DNA from 3 places in the Pseudomonas sp. C9-3 genome. Region 3 is predicted to be linked to each of the others. Evidence: predicted binding sites of a transcription regulator. Region 3 holds the regulator's gene; each other region holds the start of a gene.

Region 1 (6,064 bases), 1.6 Mb from region 3:
GCAGGTCTTCGCCGCGGCTGGGCAGCGGCAGGCTGACGGGCGCTTCCTCGGTGACCTGGCCGGCGAACAGCGGCAGTTGCGGCTCGACCCCGGCAATCGCCCAGCGCGCCTTGTGCCGGTGGCCAGCGAGGCCGCGCAGGGCGCCGGCGTCGGCCAGTTGCTCGCGGGCGCGGTTATCCAGGTGGGCGCGCAGGCAGAGGTCGGCGGCATCGGCGAAGGGGCGTTGCTCGCGGGCCTGGGCAATGGCATCGGCGACGTCTTCGCGCAGCCCGCGCACCATGCGCAGGCCGAGGCGAATCGCCGGCTGGCGTTCGGCGATGGGCTCCAGGGTGCAGTCCCAGTGGCTGTGGCGCACGTCCACCGGGCGGATCTGCAGGCCGTGGCGGCGAGCGTCCTGCAGCAACTGGTCGGGGCTGTAGAAACCCATCGGCCAGCTGTTGATCAGGGCGCAGGTGAAGGCCGCCGGCTCGTGGCATTTCAGCCAGCAACTGGCGTAGGTGAGCAGGGCGAAGCTGGCGGCGTGGGATTCGGGGAAGCCGTAGCTGCCGAAGCCCTTGATCTGCTCGAAGATGCGCGCGATGTACTCCTGCTCGTAGCCCTTGGCGGTCATGCGCTCGAACAGACGCTTGCGGTGCGGTTCCAGGCCGCCGTGGCGTTTCCAGGCGGCCATGGAGCGGCGCAGGTGGTCGGCTTCGCCGGGCGTGTATTGGGCGGCGATGATCGCCAGTTGCATCACCTGCTCCTGGAACAGCGGCACGCCGAGGGTGCGCTCGAATACTGGCTTGAGTTCCTCGGAGGGGTAGATGACCGGTTCTTCCTTGTTCCGCCGGCGCAGGTAGGGATGGACCATGTCGCCCTGGATCGGACCGGGACGGACGATGGCGACTTCGATCACCAGATCGTAGAAAGTCTCGGGCCGCAAGCGCGGCAGCATCGCCATCTGCGCGCGTGACTCGATCTGGAACACGCCCACGGTGTCGGCGCGGCTGATCATGGCGTAGGTTTCCTTGCACTCCTGCGGCAGCGTGGCGAGGGTCCAGTGTTTGCCGCGATAGTCGGCGATCAGGTTGAAGCAGCGGCGCAGGGCGCTGAGCATGCCGAGGGCGAGCACGTCGACCTTGAGCAGGCCGACGGCGTCGAGGTCGTCCTTGTCCCATTGGATCAGGGTGCGCTCGGGCATCGCGGCGTTCTCTACCGGTACCAGGGTTTCCAGCGGTTGCTGGGAGATCACGAAACCGCCGGGGTGCTGCGACAGGTGCCGGGGGAAACCGACCAGCTGGCCGGTCAGCGCCAGGACTCGCCGCAGGATCGGGCTCTCCGGATCGAAGCCGGTTTCGCGCAGGCGGTCGGGGTGCGGCGCTTCGCGGCTCCAGGCGCCGCAGCAGTCGGCCAGTGCGCCGACCTGGTCCGGCGGCAGCCCCAGCGCCTTGGCCACGTCGCGCACGGCGCCGGCGCCGCGGTAGGTGCTGGCCACGGCGGTGAGCGCAGCGCGCGTGCGGCCATAGCGGCGGAACACGTACTGGATAACTTCCTCGCGGCGGTCGTGCTCGAAGTCGACGTCAATGTCTGGCGGCTCGTTGCGTTCGCGGGAGATGAAGCGTTCGAACAGCAGGTGTACGTGTTCGCGGGTCGGGTCCAGCTCGGTGATGCCAAGGGCGAAGCAGACCACCGAGTTGGCCGCCGAGCCGCGTCCCTGACAGAGAATGCTCTGGCTGCGGGCAAAGGCGACGATGTCGTAGACCGTGAGGAAGTAGCTGTCGTACTCAAGCTCGGCGATCAGCGCGAGCTCATCCTCGACACGCTGGCGGACGGCGGCATCGGCGCCGTCTTTCCAGCGGCACAGGATGCCTTCCTCGGTCTTCTCCCGCAGCCAGGTGGTGGGCGTATGACCTTCTGGCACCAGCTCGCGCGGGTACTGATAATCCAGTTGACCGAGATTGAAGCTGCAGCGCTCGGCGATCTTCACCGTCTCCGCCAACAACTCGGCCGGATAGATCGCCGCCAGCGCTTCTTTCGGCCGCAGATGCCGCTCGCCATTGGGATAGAGGTACTGGCCGGCCTCGTGCACCGGCAGGTGCTGGCGGATGGCGGTCATGCAGTCCTGCAGGGCGCGGCGGCCGCGGATATGCATGTGCACGTCGCCGCAGGCCACGGCGGGGATGGCCAGGTGCACGGCCTGATCGCGCAGGCGATGCAGCTTGCCGGCGTCGTCAGGGCCCTTGTGCAGCTCGACGCCCAACCACAGGCGCTCGGGGAAGCGTTCGCGCAGCCACAGGCCGTCATCGTCCTGGTCGTCTCGCGGCAGCCAGATCGCCAGCAGGTGGTCGAGGTTGCCGTCGAAGTCCGCGCGCACCAGACGGTAGCTGCCTTTCTCGGCGCGACGCCGGGCGTGGGTGAGCAGGCGGCAGAGGTTTTCGTAGCCAGTGAGGTTCTCCGCCAGCAGCACCAGCTTCGGGCCCTGCTCGATGCTCAGTTCGCTGCCGGTGATCAGGGGAATCTCGGTTTCCTTCGACGCCTGCCAGGCGCGGACGATGCCGGCCAGGCTGCATTCGTCGGTGATCGCCAGGGCGCGGTAGCCCAGCTTCTTCGCCCGCTCGAACAGCTCGGCCGCGCTGGAGGCGCCGCGCTGGAAGCTGAAATTGGACAGGCAGTGCAGCTCGGCGTAGTCGGGGCCTTCATCCGGCGCGTTCATGCGAACCAGCCGTGCAGCAGCAACGGGCCGTCGTCGCCCACCGGGCGGAACACCCAGGCGCGCTGGCCGCTGCGGGTGCGCACCTGATAGTAGTCGCGGCGGATGTCCTCGCCGTCCCACCAGCCGGACTCGATGCGCTCCGGGCCGGCCAGCAGGGTCGGGGCGAATTCGCGCAGCGGTTGCGGTTCTGCCAGCAGCCAGCCGGGGCGCGGGACCTCGGTAGTGGGCAGGCGCGGCGTGGAGTTGCCTTGCCAGGCGCGCTCCGGGCGATGCTCGGCGAGGCCGCCGAGGCCGTGTACGGCGTCGTCGCCCAGGCGTGCGCGCAGGCGTTCGCGCAGCTGTTCCCAGGGTTGTGATTGCTGCGGGCGGTCGTCGAACAGCTCGCGGTGTTGCGGCACGAAGGGCGGCAAGTCGTCGGCGGTGAGCCGCACGCTGTGCACCGGGGCGCGCAGTTGCAGTTGTTCCAGGCGGCCCCGGCTCAGCTCGAAGAGCATCGTCGCCTCGCGCTCGGCGCTGAGCAGGCCCACCGGCATCTGTGTGTCCGGGCCGTCGTGGTGCTCCAGATGCAGGACGAAGCGCTGCACGCCGCTATCGCGCCCGGCGAGGAAGGCGCCCAGGTCGGCGGTCAGGCGGCGCAGCGGGAAGAGCAACGCCTGGGTGGATTCCACGTCGAAGTTCAGCTCGATGCGCGACTTGAAACTGTCCGGTGGCCGGTAGAACTCCAGGGCCAGCGGGCGCTGGCCGAGCAGGGTGTCGACCTGGCGCAGTACCTGCGGCGGGAAGCGCCGGGCCAGGCTCTCGCGCGGCAGGGCGAGCAGTTGCTGCAGGCTGCGCAGGCCCATGCGGCTCAGCGAGGTGACGACGTCGCGCTCCAGGCCGAGGCGTTCCAGCGGCATCCTGCCCAGGTACTGGCGCAGTTGCTGGTTGTCGTGGATCGCCACGCCATCGTGGCCATTGGCGAGGATGCGCGCGGCGGCCGGATTGGGCGCAGCGGTGATGCGGTGACGAAAACCCAGGGCGTTCAACTCCTCGCGCAGGCGCGCTTCGAAGCGTGGCCAGGGGCCGAACAGTTGCAGGCTGGACTGTACTTCCATCAGCAGCGCACGCGGGTAGTGCTGGCTGACCTGCGAGCTGAAACCGTAGCCCCAGGCGGCCAGCAGGTCCTGCCAGCGCTGCACTTCGCGCAGGTCGTACTCGGCGGTTTCGAAATCGCGGCTCAGGGCCTGGGCGGCGGTGAGCGACTGGCCGGGCTTGAGCCCCAGCGCCCGTGCCGCCGGGTTCACCGCTTGCAGCACGCGGCGTTGCGCTGGTCCGGTGAGCAGTGCCAGGGCGGCGCCCGGCTCGGGACGGCCACGGAGCGCGCCGTCCATCGCCAGTTGTGGCAGGAGAATGCAGGCCCAGAGCATGGCGGCCTCAGTGCCAGGGCAACGGGATGGGCCGCGCCGGCGCCAGCCCACCCCGGCACTTGAGTACGCGCAGCTGTGCCGGGGTGGCGTCCAGCGCCAGGCGCAACGCGGCGGGCGAGGGGTTGAGCGCTTCGCGCTGCGAACGATAGGCGATGGCCAGGGTCTGTCCGGTCTCGGCAGCCACCTGCAGGCGGCGCAGGGCGCGGTCGTCGGCCTGCTGCGGCCAGCACAGCACGGCGCCGCAACTGCCCGAGCGCAGGCACTGTTCGGCGGCCCAGAGGGCATCGCGGCCTTCGGCGCGGACGATGGCCAGTTGGTCGAGCATCACGCCGGCGGCCTGCCAGGCGGCCGGGTAGGGTACGTGGGGCGGCGCGACCAGCACGATGCGCTCGCCGGCTGCGCTGAGCCGCGCGAGGGTTGGCCAGACCAACTGAAGCTCGCCGACGCCTTCCTGGGCCAGGAGGATTTCGCTGAGGGCGGCTTCCGGCCAGCCACCGGTGGGCAGGGCCTGGTCCAGCACGGCGTGGCCGGTGGGTTGCTGGCTGGGTGGCAGGCCCTGGGGCTGGCCTTTCCAGACCTGGCGCTGGTGGAACAGGGTGTCGAGCGCAACCACGCTGCCCATCACGGCCTCCCGGCCGGCGAGCGGCGACAGTCATGCGCCCGGCAGGAGGGCCGGGGGGGAAGGATGGATGGGTGTGGCATGGGATTGCTCGGATATAACTGTATGGATATACAGTTTATCTGATGGGGTGGTGTCGTCAATGGCGGTTGGTCTGACGGCCATTCGGACGCGACGGAGCCCTTCGATAGATCGACTCCAGTATTTCTGTTCTCGTAGCAGCGGAGCTTCTCCGCGATCAGCCGGCAAGGCTGGCGCTGAGCGGGTTCGCGAGCAAGCTCGCTCCTACAGGTAAAGCCAGTGCACCCTTCGTAGGAGCGAGCTTGCTCGCGAACCGCACGGCACAAGGCCATTCCCCAAGTGAAAATCCCCGCAATGCGTTACAGCAGCAAAAAACCTTGCGGCTCTTTCGAGCGCGGCGGATCGGCAACGAACCTCAGCCGCTCCGGCTTCCACCACCCCGGCAACAACCGCCGCACCGCCGGCTGGTTGAATCGATCATCGAGCAGGTAGATCACCCCCGAATCCGTCGGCGTACGGATCACCCGGCCGGCCGCTTGGACGACCTTCTGCAAGCCGGGGAACAGGTAGGTGTAGTCGTAGCCATCGCCGAACATGGCCTGCATGCGCTGCTTGATCTCCTCGTTGACCTCGTTCACCTGCGGCAGGCCCAGCGTGGCGATGAAGGCGCCGATCAGGCGGTCGCCCGGCAGGTCGATGCCCTCGCCGAAGGCGCCGCCGAGCACGGCGAAGCCGATGCCCTGCGAGTGTGGGGTGAAGCGGTCGAGGAAAGCCTGGCGCTCGATCTCGTTCATGCTGCGCGACTGTACCCAGCGCGGAATGTCCGGGTGCTCGGCGGCGAAGCGCTCCAGCGCCTGCTGCAGGTAGGCGTAGCTGCTGAAGAAGGCCAGGTAGTTGCCGGGACGTGCGCGGAACTGCCGGGCCATCAGCGTGCTGATTGGCGACAGGCTGGCCTCGCGGTGCTGGTAGCGGGTGGATAGGTTGCTCAGCGCGTGGACTTCCAGTTGCTCCGCGCGGAAGGGCGATTCCACTTCGCGCCAGGTAGTGTCTTCCGGCAGGCCGAGCAGGTCGGCGTAGTAATTGGCCGGGTTCAGCGTGGCGGAGAACAGCGTGGTGCTGTGGGCCGCCTCGAAGCGTGGTTCGAGGAAGGGCGCCGGCACCACGTTGCGCAGGCACAGGGTGGAGAGCGTGCGCTGGCCGCTGCCGTCGTGGCGGGTGATGTCGAACAGCGAGTGTGGTCCGTAGGCTTCGGCCAGCCGGCAGAACAGCATGGCGTCGAGGTAGAAACGCAGCAGTTCGGCCTCGTTGCCGGTGGGCTGGTCCGTG
Region 2 (6,064 bases), 1.2 Mb from region 3:
CAAAGCGCTGATGGAGGCGGGTGAAGACGTCGGTCTGGCCACTGTCTACCGCGTCCTGACCCAGTTCGAAGCCGCCGGCCTGGTGGTGCGCCACAACTTCGATGGCGGCCATGCCGTCTTCGAGCTGGCCGACAGCGGTCACCATGACCACATGGTCTGCGTCGATACCGGCGAAGTCATCGAGTTCATGGACTCGGAAATCGAGAAACGCCAGAAAGAGATCGTCAAGGAGCGCGGCTTCGAGCTCGTCGATCACAACCTGGTGCTCTACGTGCGCAAGAAGAAGTAAGCGTACGCAGATGCAGAAACGGCGACCCTCGGGTCGCCGTTTTCGTTTGTGCGGCTCTTTGGTAGGAGTGGGCTTGGTCGCGAACAAGTTTCCCGGTTGTCTCAGTGCCAAGCGGTTCGCGAGCAAGCTCGCTCCTACAAGAGGGCCAAGGTGCTTGGGGGGATCAGCCTTGTACGGCCGAATCCACCATCTTGCGCGCGTGGGCCAGGGATTCCTTGGTCAGGTCGACGCCGCCGAGCATGCGCGCGACTTCCTCGATGCGTTCGGCCTTCTTCAGGTTGGCCACGGCGGTGCGGGTTTCGCTGGTATCACGGTCCTTGTGCACGAACAGGTGCTGGTGGCCCTGCGCGGCAACCTGCGGCAGGTGGGTGACGGTCAGCACCTGGCCGCGATCGCCGAGGCGGCGCAGCAACTGGCCGACCACTTCGGCTGTGGGGCCGCCGATGCCAACGTCCACCTCGTCAAAGACCAGCGTGGGAGTGCGTGATGTCTGTGCGGTAATCACCTGGATCGCCAGGCTGATGCGCGACAATTCGCCGCCGGAGGCAACCTTGGCCAAGCCTTTCAGCGGTTGGCCGGGGTTGGCGCTGACCAGGAATTCCAGTTGTTCGAGGCCATTGATCTGGGGCTCGTCCGAGCTGGATTCGCGCAGGTCGATGGCAAAGCGACCGCCGGGCATGCCCAGGCGCTGCATTTCCACTTCTACGGCCTTGGCCAGTTGTGGCGCGGCGCTCCGACGGATCTGGCTGAGCTCTTCGGCCTTCTCCTGATAATGGCGGGCGTAGGCGGCCAGTTCGTCGCCCAGGCGTTCCACGGCTTCGTCGTCGGCGTTCAGCGCTTCCAGTTCGTCGAGCAGGCGTTGCTGCAGGTCCTGTAGCTCGTGGGGCTGCACGCGGTGCTTGCGGGCGAGGCTATAGATAGCGTCCATGCGCTCTTCCAGTTGCTGCAGGCGCAGAGGGTCGGCGTCGAAGTGGTCGACGAAGCGATTCAGCTCGCCGATGGCTTCCTCGACCTGGATCTGTGCACTCGACAGCAGGTTCACCGCTTCGCTCAGCGCGGCCGGCTGGCTCTGGAAGGCAGTGAGGCGGTTGAGACTGGAGGTCAGTGCGGAGAGGACATTGCCAGCGTCGTTTTCGCTGCACAGTTCGACCACCTGGCGGCAGGCGGCGATCAGGCTGCCGGCGTTGCTCTGGGTCTTGTGTTCGGCTTCCAGGGCCTCCAGTTCGTTGTCACCCAGGCCGAGATTCTCCAGCTCTTCCAGCTGATAGCTGAGCAACTGGTGGCGAGCGCGCTGTTCCTCTCCGTTGCGTGACAGGCGGTCCAGTTCCTGATGGGTCTGCTTCCAGCGCTGTGCGGCGAGGTGTACCTGGCGCGCCAGGTCCTGGCTGCCGGCAAATTCGTCGAGCAGGCGGCGGTGAGTGTCGGCCTTGAGTAGCGACTGGTGCTCGTGCTGGCTGTGGATGTCGATCAGCAGTTCGCCCAGGTGCTTGAGGTCGCCCAGCGGGCAGGGCGTGCCATTGATGTAGGCGCGGGAGCGGCCTTCGGCGGTGATGACCCGGCGCAGGATGCATGGCCCGTCCTGTTCCAGGTCGCGCTCGGCGAGCCAGTCGCGGGCTTCGGCAATCGCGCTGACATCGAAACTGGCGAGAATGTCGGCCTTGTCGGAGTCGGGGCGTACCACGCCGCTGTCGGCACGATCACCCAGGGCGAGGCCGAGGGCGTCGAGCATGATCGACTTGCCGGCGCCGGTTTCGCCGGTGATCACGGTCATGCCGGCGGCGAGCTCGAGATCGAGGTGCTCGACGATGGCGTAATTGTGAACGGACAGATGAACCAGCATGGGCGGCGGCTCCGCAGATAGGTCTGTTTATTTATACAGTATTTTTTGCGGCTGGCAATTCTCCCTCGTCGCCTGCTGGTTGGTCCTTGAAGTCAAAGCCCTTGAAGTAAAAAAAACGCACCCCATATACACGGCAGAGCCGCGGACCATTGGGTTCGCCTTGTTTTCAAAGGCTTATTTTCTTTTTAGGAGAGTGGCATGTCTGACGAACAACAGACTCAGGATTCCCAGTTCAACGAGCAGCCCGAAGCCGGCGCTACCGGGGATCTGAACGCCCGCGTGCTGGAACTGGAAGAACAGGTAGCCGCGGCGAAGGATCAGAGCCTGCGCGCCGTTGCTGAGCTGCAGAACGTCCGCCGCCGTGCCGAGCAGGACGTGGAAAAAGCGCACAAGTTCGCCCTGGAGAAATTTGCCGGCGACCTGCTGCCGATCGTCGATACCCTCGAGCGCGCGCTGGAGATGTCGAACCCGGAAGATGAGGCGATCAAGCCGATGCGCGAAGGCATCGAGCTGACGCTGAAGATGTTCCACGACACACTGGTGCGCTACAACCTCGAGCCTGTCGACCCGCACGGCGAGCCGTTCAACCCTGAGCACCACCAGGCCATGGCCATGGAAGAGAGCATCCGCCTCGAGCCGGGCAGCGTGGTCAAGGTGTTCCAGAAGGGTTACCTGCTCAATGGTCGCCTGCTGCGTCCGGCCATGGTCGTGGTCAGCAAGGCACCGGAACAAACTCCGCCTTCGATCGACGAGAAGGCTTGAAATCCACCACCCGGTCCCCATCTGGGTAATCAACCGAGCCAAAGACCCGCAACAGGGTCAGCGCGGAATCTAATTTCTGGAGAGTGAAATATGGGCAAAATCATTGGTATCGACCTGGGGACCACCAACTCCTGTGTGTCCATCCTGGAGAACGGTAACGTCAAGGTCATCGAGAACGCCGAAGGCGCTCGTACCACCCCGTCGATCATCGGCTATGCCAACGACGGCGAAATCCTGGTAGGTCAGCCGGCCAAGCGCCAGGCTGTGACCAACCCGACCAACACCCTGTACGCCGTCAAGCGCCTGATCGGTCGCCGTTTCGAAGAAGACGTCGTACAGAAAGACATCAAGATGGTTCCGTACAAGATCGTCAAGGCTGATAACGGCGACGCGTGGGTCGAGGCCAAGGGCCAGAAGATGGCTCCGCCGCAGGTCTCCGCCGAAGTCCTGAAGAAGATGAAGAAGACCGCCGAGGACTACCTGGGCGAGCCGGTCACCGAAGCGGTCATCACCGTTCCGGCCTACTTCAACGACAGCCAGCGTCAAGCCACCAAGGACGCCGGCCGCATTGCCGGTCTGGACGTCAAGCGCATCATCAACGAGCCGACCGCGGCTGCGCTGGCTTATGGCCTGGACAAGGCCAAGGGTGACCACACCATCATCGTCTACGACCTGGGCGGCGGTACCTTCGACGTCTCCGTGATCGAGATCGCGGAAGTCGACGGCGAGCATCAGTTCGAAGTACTGGCCACCAACGGCGACACCTTCCTGGGTGGTGAAGACTTCGACCTGCGCCTGATCGACTACCTCGTTGAAGAGTTCAAGAAAGAATCCGGCATGGACCTCAAGGGCGACCCGCTGGCCATGCAGCGCCTGAAGGAAGCTGCCGAGAAGGCCAAGATCGAGCTGTCCTCGACCCAGCAGACCGACGTCAACCTGCCGTACGTCACCGCTGATGCATCCGGCCCGAAACACCTGAACGTCAAGGTTTCCCGTGCCAAGCTTGAATCCCTGGTGGAAGACCTGGTTACCCGTACCATCGAGCCGTGCCGCGTTGCGCTGAAAGACGCCGGCCTGGACGTCTCGAAGATCGACGAAGTGATCCTGGTCGGCGGTCAGACCCGCATGCCGCTGGTGCAGAAGACCGTTGCCGAGTTCTTCGGCAAGGAAGCGCGCAAGGACGTCAACCCGGATGAAGCCGTTGCCATGGGTGCTGCCATCCAGGGCGCCGTGCTGGCCGGCGACGTGAAGGACGTGCTGCTGCTCGACGTCACCCCGCTGACCCTGGGTATCGAAACCCTCGGTGGCGTGATGACCGCGCTGATCGACAAGAACACCACCATCCCGACCAAGAAGTCGCAGGTGTTCTCCACTGCCGATGACAACCAGGGCGCCGTGACCATCCATGTGCTGCAGGGCGAGCGCAAGCAAGCCGGGCAGAACAAGTCGCTGGGCAAGTTCGACCTGGCCGACATCCCGCCGGCTCCGCGCGGCGTGCCGCAGATCGAAGTGACCTTCGACATCGACGCCAACGGCATCCTGCATGTCGGCGCCAAGGACAAGGCCACCGGCAAGCAGCAGTCCATTGTGATCAAGGCCTCCTCCGGTCTGTCCGAGGACGAGATCCAGCAGATGGTCCGCGACGCCGAGGCGAATGCCGAGGAAGACCGCAAGTTCGAGGAACTGGCCGCTGCCCGCAACCAGGGTGACGCGCTGGTCCATGCGACTCGCAAGATGGTCACCGAGGCTGGCGACAAGGCCACTGCCGAGGAGAAGGCTGCCATCGAGAAGGCTCTTGGCGAGCTGGAAGTTGCCGTGAAGGGCGACGACAAGGCCGAGATCGAAGCGAAGATGAACGCGCTGTCCCAGGCGTCCACCCCGCTGGCGCAGAAGATGTACGCCGAACAGCCGCAGCCGGGTGCTGCCGCTCAGGGCGAGGCCGCTGACGACAAGGCAGGCGACGATGTCGTCGATGCCGAGTTCGAAGAGGTCAAGGAGAACAAGTAAGCCGCGTGCTTGCTTCCGCTCCGGCGCACCGACCAGCGTGTCGGTGCGCATGAAACGTCACGCGGGGGCTTGCTCCCGCGTTGGCGTGTCTGGGGGAACGGTTTTCAGAGTGCAGGAAAGTTATGGCCAAACGTGATTTTTACGAGGTACTGGGTGTCGAGCGCGGCGCCAGCGAAGCGGACCTGAAAAAGGCCTATCGCCGGCTCGCCATGAAGTTCCACCCGGACCGCAATCCCGGCGACAAGGAGGCCGAGGATAAATTCAAGGAGGCCAACGAGGCGTACGAGGTCCTGTCCGATGCCAGCAAGCGCGCGGCCTACGATCAGTACGGCCATGCCGGTGTCGATCCGCAGATGGGTGGCGGTGGTGCAGGCTTTGGTGGGGCGAGCTTCTCGGACATCTTCGGTGATGTCTTCAGCGATTTCTTCGGCGGTGCTGGCGGTCGCGGTGGTTCCCGTGGCGGTCCGGCGCGTGGCGCGGACTTGCGCTACACCCTGGACCTGGACCTGGAAGACGCGGTTCGCGGCACTACCGTGACTATCCGTGTTCCGACCCTGGTCGGCTGCAAGACCTGCAGCGGCAGTGGCGCCAAGCCCGGCACTACGCCGGTCACCTGTACCACCTGCGGTGGTATCGGCCAGGTGCGTATGCAGCAGGGTTTCTTCTCGGTGCAGCAGACCTGCCCGCGCTGCCATGGTAGCGGCAAGATGATCACCGACCCTTGTGGCTCCTGCCACGGCCAGGGCCGCGTAGAAGAACACAAGACCCTGTCGGTGAAAGTGCCGGCCGGTGTCGATACCGGTGACCGCATTCGCCTGACCGGCGAGGGCGAGGCCGGCGCCCACGGTGGCCCGGCAGGCGACCTGTACGTGGTGGTGAACGTGCGCGAGCACGATATCTTCCAGCGCGACGGCAAGCATCTGTACTGCGAAGTACCGATCAGCTTCGCCGATGCCGCCCTTGGAGGCGAGCTTGAAGTACCGACGCTCGATGGTCGCGTGAAGCTGAAGATTCCCGAAGGTACCCAGACCGGCAAGCTGTTCCGTCTGCGCGGCAAGGGCGTTGCCCCGGTGCGCGGCGGCGGTGCTGGCGACCTGATGTGTCGCGTGGTGGTGGAGACGCCGGTGCAGCTGGACAAGCGTCAGCGCGAGCTGCTCGAAGAGTTC
Region 3 (6,064 bases):
TAGACACCATGACTGCTGTACGCATAACCCAACGCCTGCAGTGCGACGATCAGCTTCTGGCGCAGCGGCTCATCGTAGGGGTGGCTGAAGTCGATATGGGTGACATGGTCAATGTCGCCGGCGAAATAGGTGTGCTCGCGCCCCCAGGTGTAATCGACGATCTGGTGCGGCACACACAGGTGACCACTCCCCATCGCAGCATGGATGCCGCCCACGGCGTTCACCGCGAGCACAGCCTGGGCGCCAGCCTGCTGCAGCGCCCAGAGGTTGGCGCGGTAGTTCACCTGATGCGGCGGGAAACGGTGCGGATGGCCGTGGCGAGCGAGGAACAGCACCTCGCGGCCGGCGAACTCGCCGCGCTGAACGGCCGCCGAGGGGGCACCGTAGGGCGTCTCCAGCTCGATGGCATCCTTCAGGGTCAACCCTTCCAATTGGGTCAGGCCGGTACCGCCGATGATGGCGTAGACAGTCATGGCAAATCCTTAGTCGATCAGTTGTGCGGCACGCAGTTCGCCGACGGCTTGTTGCCAACGCGGCAGTTGCTTGTATTCGATGCCCGGCCAGGCTTTGGCACGCATGCGTTCAAGGCGCTGCGGCGCGCTGACCTTCAGGCGCTGCAGGGCACTCAGGGCCAGCTCGGCGGAGGCGCGGTCATTGCACACCAGCCCCATGTCGCAGCCGGCACTCAGGGCCGCCTCGATGCGGTTGGCGGCATCGCCGACCACATGGGCGCCGGCCATGGACAGGTCATCGCTGAAGATCACGCCGTCGAAGCCCAGTTCGCCGCGCAGGATGTCCTGCAGCCAGCGACGGGAGAAGCCGGCTGGATTCGGGTCGACCTGCGGGTAGATCACGTGGGCCGGCATCAGCGCATCCAGCTCGCCGGAAAGACGCTGGAACGGCACCAGGTCCACGGCGCGGATCTGCTCCAGCGTGCGCTCGTCCTCGGGAATCCCCACATGGGAATCGACTTCCGCCCAACCGTGGCCGGGGAAGTGCTTGCCGGTAGAGGCCATGCCGGCGGCGCGCATACCACGAATGAACGCACCAGCCAGCGCAACGGCACGCTCCGGATTGCCTTCGAAGGCGCGGCTGCCGACGACGGCGCTGCGCTGGTGGTCCAGATCCAGCACCGGAGCGAAGCTCAGGTCGAGCCCCACCGCCAGCACCTCGGTCGCCATCAGCCAGCCGCACTGCTCGGCCAGTCGTTCGGCATTGGCGTTATCGGCGATGGCACGCATGGCCGGCAGACGCAGGAAGCCCTGGCGCAGGCGCTGCACGCGGCCACCTTCCTGGTCCACCGCGAGCAGCAAATCGGGGCGCACCGCACGGATGGCGGCCATCAACTCGCGCACCTGGCGCGGAGACTCGATGTTGCGGGCGAAGATGATCAGGCCGCCGACTTCCGGCTGGCGCAGGATCTGGCGGTCCTCGGCGGTGAGCCAGGTGCCGCCGATGTCGAGCATCAGTGAGCCTTGCATGTACATTCCTTTCAATTCAATTGCGCCACGCGCCACTCGGGACAGGCGGCCTCTTCGATTCGGACCCGGCAATGGAGGGGAACCCTGGGAAAGAGTTCCAGCAGGTCGTCGTTGCGCAGGCGGATACAGCCATGGGACAGCGGCGTGCCCATGGGCTCGCAGTCCGGCGTACCGTGCAGGTAGATGTAGCGGCGGAAGGTATCGATCTTGCCCAACCGGTTGCGCCCCGGCTCGCAGCCACTGAGCCAGAGGATTCGCGAGAGGATCCAGTCACGGCCGGAAAACTCATCGTGAAGAGCGGCCGTCCAGGTCTCGCCAGTCCAGCGGCGCCCTTTCAGCACCGCACCTTTGGGCAGCCCCTCGCCGATACGCGCGCGAATCTGGTGCAAGCCGCGCGGCGTGCAGCCGGAACCGTTGCATTCGCCCCCGCCGTTGGCGGCGCTGGATATAGGAAAACGCACGACAAGGTGCCCAGCGGCAAAGCCGTAGAGCATCTGGTCAGCAAGGGAGATATGCAGAAGATCGAGATCAGCCATGGCCGGCTACTGTAGCCGATCAGGCCGATACAGCCCAGCGCAAGGCCGGGCCCTGGATCAAACCTTGGCGGGTGCCGGCGCGGTGCTGGATTTGGTGCGCGGCTTGAGCTGGGCGCCAGCCAGCGAAGGATCGCTGACGCCGCTGTCGGCGCGCATCCCGGCGGCCAGGAACGGCACCATCAGACGCATCACCTGCTCGATCGAAGTATTCACCCCGAAATCGTTCTCGGCCATGGCGCGCAACGCCTTGATGCCGGACATGCTGAACACCGCAGTACCCAGCATGAAGTGCACGCGCCAGAAGAGTTCCAGCGGCGGCAGACGCGGCGCGGACTCGTTCACCAGCAGCATGTAGCGGCGGAACACCTTGCCATAGACCTCTTCGAGGTACTTGCGCAGGTGCCCCTGGCTCTGGCTGAACGCCAGGCCCAGCAGGCGCATGAAGATGGACAGGTCATTGCCGCTGCGCGGCTTGACGGCCATGGCCTGGACCACGAGCAGTTCAAGCAGCTCTTCCAGCGTGGCACGCGGCGCATCGGGCTTGGCCTGGCGGCGATCCAGCTCCTTCTCGAGACTGGCGCAGAACGGGCCGAGGAAGCGCGAGAAGACCGCCTGGATCAGCGCCTTCTTCGAGCCGAAGTGGTAGTTCACCGCCGCGAGGTTCACCCCCGCCTTGCTGGTGATCAGACGCAAGGAGGTTTCGGCGAAGCCTTTCTCCGCGAACAGCTGTTCCGCAGCATCCAGGATGCGTTCGACGGTTTCCGACTGGGCCATGGCTACTCCGCCTGACAAACACTTGTTTGAAACATACGTTTCAGCGTCTTCTATTGTCAAGCAAAGTGCGATGGATTGTTACCAATATCATGGCAATGCGACGAGAGACCGTATGTACAGCAAGACGCCTGCCAGCGTCCAAAGGTTACATGCACGAACGTTCCACCAACAGCCTCGCCCAATAAAAGCATTGCCAGCCCGCCATCACTGTATATAATTCCAGGCACTGTATAAAAAGCCAGAGTATGGACATGCTGAAGCTCACGCCGCGCCAAGCCGAGATCCTCGCCTTCATCAAACGCTGCCTGGAAGCCAACGGCTATCCGCCCACCCGCGCGGAGATCGCCCAGGAACTCGGCTTTAAGTCGCCCAACGCCGCCGAGGAGCACCTGAAAGCCCTCGCCCGCAAAGGCGCCATCGAGATGACCCCAGGCGCCTCCCGCGGCATTCGCATCCCTGGCTTCGAGCCCAAGGCCGCTGCCAATGACGACGAACTGCCGATCATCGGCCGCGTCGCTGCCGGCGCGCCGATCCTCGCCGAGCAGAACGTCGACGACACCTGCCGGATCAACCCCACCTTCTTCAATCCGCCGGCGGACTACCTGCTGCGCATACGCGGCCAGAGCATGAAGGACGTCGGCATCATGGACGGCGACCTGCTCGCCGTGCACGTCACTCGCGAGGCGCGCAACGGCCAGATCGTGGTCGCTCGCCTGGGTGAAGAAGTCACGGTGAAGCGTTTCAAGCGCGAAGGCAGCAAGGTCTGGCTGCTCGCCGAGAACCCGGAGTTCGCCCCCATCGAGGTGGACCTCAAGGAACAGGAACTGGTCATCGAAGGCTTGAGCGTCGGCGTGATCCGTCGCTGAACAGGAGACAACCATGCAGTACCCGCAGCCACAGAACCTGCCGCAACTCCCGCTGTTCCAGGAAGCACTCTGGGCGAGCGGTACTGCTCCCCTGCTCCCTGAACTGCTGGAAGCCGAACCGGTTGCCGACGATAGCGCCTTCAGCGAGATTGCCCTGCGCGGACTACCCGGCCAATGCCTGACGCTGCTGGCGCCGATGCTCCGTGGACTCAGCGAGGAAAGCGATTCCCGCTGGCTGACACTGATCGCCCCACCCTCCAGCCTGACGCCGGACTGGCTGCGCAAGGCCGGCCTGAACCGCGAACGCATCCTCCTGCTGCCTGCCCGCGACCAGGCTGCAGCACAGGCCCTGGCCTGCGAAGCGCTACGCCTGGGCAACAGCCACACGGTGGTGAGCTGGCTGAATCTCAGCGAAAACGCGCGCAGGCAGCTTTCCCGCGCTGCCGTTGCCGGCCAGGCGCAGAGTCTGAATATTCGTCTGGGATGAACTGAACAAGAAGCCTCACCGCGAGCGCGGTGAGGCGGCAGGACTCAGTGCAGGACGCGCGGACCTTCGTCGTCCATGCCCATGTCGCCACCTTCGGCGAGACGACCAGCCATCTGCACACCGACATTGAACATCGCCTTGGCGATCTCGATGTGCTGGCCCTGCAGGAAGCCCTTGGCATCGGCGGAGAACTCCAGGGTCACCAGCGCCTCCTCCTCGTCCGCGCGACGCAGCACAATGCGCCCGTCAGGCAGCTCGACAATTTCCAGAAATGAGGTTGGCATAGCGAAGTTCTCCACAGCAGAACGCGTAGTGTAACAGCCACACCCACTACGCCCTAGCCAAAGCGCGCATCGGCCGACCGGAAGGCCGGCACAGTGTGAAGCGGGAATCAGAGCTCGGTGAGCGAAGCGCGGAAACGCAGCACCAGATCCTTCAGGGCTTTGCGCCAGGCTTCCAGCTCTTCATTGCCCAGTTCGTGCGGCGTCTCGTCGTCGACATTCACCGCCTGGATCAGCGGCTGGGTCGGATCGACCTTGGCTTTCTTCGGCTCGCTCGGGGGCTGGAACAGCGCGGCATAGGCGGCCAGCAGGCGACCCAGCCAGGCTTCGGGCGATTGCGCCAACTCGACCATTTCGGCCAGCTCCGGGCTTGGAGCGGCGGCCAGCACCTCGGCATTCAGCAGCATATCGACGCGCGGCGCACCGGCCTGGGGCAGGCGGTAGTAGCCGGCGATCTCATGGGCCACGCCCAGCACGGCACCATAGAGATGGAACAGCGCCGATTCGCGCTCGGCCTGAATGCGCGCCTGGGCATTCATCGCACGCGCCGTTTCGGCGCTGCGCCAGGCTTCCAGGGCAAGGCCGGCGAAGAACAGCTTCTGGTTGGTGCGGGTATAGAGTTCGTTCGCCATGACCGGGCCCTCTGCAGTCGACTTCGGCAGTATAAGCACGCCCCGCCTCAGCGGGGCGCGCCTTCCATCAGCGCTTGTCTTCGACCTTCCACTTGCCGCCGTCGAAGAAAGCACGCCAGCCGGTGGGCTTGCCGTCGACTTCGGACTGCACGTACTGCTCCTTGGTCTTGCGGCTGAAGCGGATCACCGCCGGGCGGCCATCCGGGTCTTTTGCCGGCGCGGCGAGCAGGAAGTGGTACTTCGGATCCAGCTCGTCCTTGTGCGGCAGCAGTTCGACCACCAGCGGAGCACGGGTCTCGCGGTTCTTCGGGAACTGGCTGGCGGCCAGGAACAGGCCGGAAGCGCCGTCACGCAGTACGTAGATGTCGTCCACCTTCTCGCACTTGAGTTCCGGCATGCGAATGGCGTCCATCTTCGGCGGTGCAGGCTCGCCATTCTTCAGCAGCTTGCGGGTGTTCTTGCAGGCCGGGTTGGTGCAGCCGAAGAACTTGCCGAAGCGGCCGGTCTTGAGCTGCATCTCGCTGCCGCACTTGTCGCATTCCAGGCTAGGGCCTTCGTAACCCTTGATGCGGTACTGCCCTTCTTCGATCTCGTAGCCGGCGCAATCCGGGTTGTTACCACAGATGTGCAGCTTGCGCTTCTCGTCGACCAGATAGGCATCCATCGCGGTGCTGCAGATCGGGCAGCGATGCTTGCCACGCAGCACGCGGGACTCGGATTCGCCCTCGTCATCCGCGGCGATCTCGTCGCCCGGAATCAGGTTCACGGTCGCCTTGCAGCGCTCTTTCGGCGGCAGGCTGTAGCCCGAGCAGCCGAGGAACACGCCGGTGGAGGCAGTACGGATCATCATCGGCCGGCCGCACTCGCGGCAGGGGATGTCGGTCAGGGTCGGCTGGTTGGCGCGCATGCCGTCGTTGGAGGCTTCGGCCAGGTCGAGCTTCTTGCGGAAGTCGCCGTAGAATTCGTCCAGCACATTTTTCCAGTCGCGCTCGCCCTGGGCCACGTCA

The links. Region 3 encodes LexA, which represses DNA repair genes until DNA is damaged. Its sites were predicted from a motif close to CTGTNTNNNNANACAG; they were not measured.
Region 1: a site for LexA is predicted at 4,819-4,834, ahead of imuA (translesion DNA synthesis-associated protein ImuA). Genes of this name have one in related genera too.
Region 2: a site for LexA is predicted at 2,153-2,168, ahead of recN (DNA repair protein RecN). Genes of this name have one in related genera too.

What each region holds. Positions count from the first base shown of each region.
Region 1 is NZ_CP135919.1:2,048,101-2,054,164, forward strand. Features, by position in the region: gene RS899_RS09335 (error-prone DNA polymerase) at 1-2,692, opposite strand, end outside; gene RS899_RS09340 (DNA polymerase Y family protein) at 2,689-4,098, opposite strand; gene imuA (translesion DNA synthesis-associated protein ImuA) at 4,106-4,720, opposite strand; gene RS899_RS09350 (ATP-dependent DNA helicase) at 5,098-6,064, opposite strand, start outside.
Region 2 is NZ_CP135919.1:4,857,783-4,863,846, reverse strand. Features, by position in the region: gene fur (ferric iron uptake transcriptional regulator) at 1-289, shown strand, start outside; gene recN (DNA repair protein RecN) at 453-2,129, opposite strand; gene grpE (nucleotide exchange factor GrpE) at 2,328-2,891, shown strand; gene dnaK (molecular chaperone DnaK) at 2,982-4,898, shown strand; gene dnaJ (molecular chaperone DnaJ) at 5,021-6,064, shown strand, end outside.
Region 3 is NZ_CP135919.1:3,668,421-3,674,484, forward strand. Features, by position in the region: gene RS899_RS16580 (S-methyl-5'-thioinosine phosphorylase) at 1-473, opposite strand, end outside; gene nagZ (beta-N-acetylhexosaminidase) at 483-1,481, opposite strand; gene RS899_RS16590 (L,D-transpeptidase) at 1,493-2,017, opposite strand; gene RS899_RS16595 (TetR/AcrR family transcriptional regulator) at 2,075-2,791, opposite strand; gene lexA (transcriptional repressor LexA) at 3,043-3,657, shown strand; gene sulA (SOS-induced cell division inhibitor SulA) at 3,671-4,144, shown strand; gene RS899_RS16610 (hypothetical protein) at 4,189-4,428, opposite strand; gene RS899_RS16615 (DUF6586 family protein) at 4,536-5,057, opposite strand; gene topA (type I DNA topoisomerase) at 5,125-6,064, opposite strand, start outside.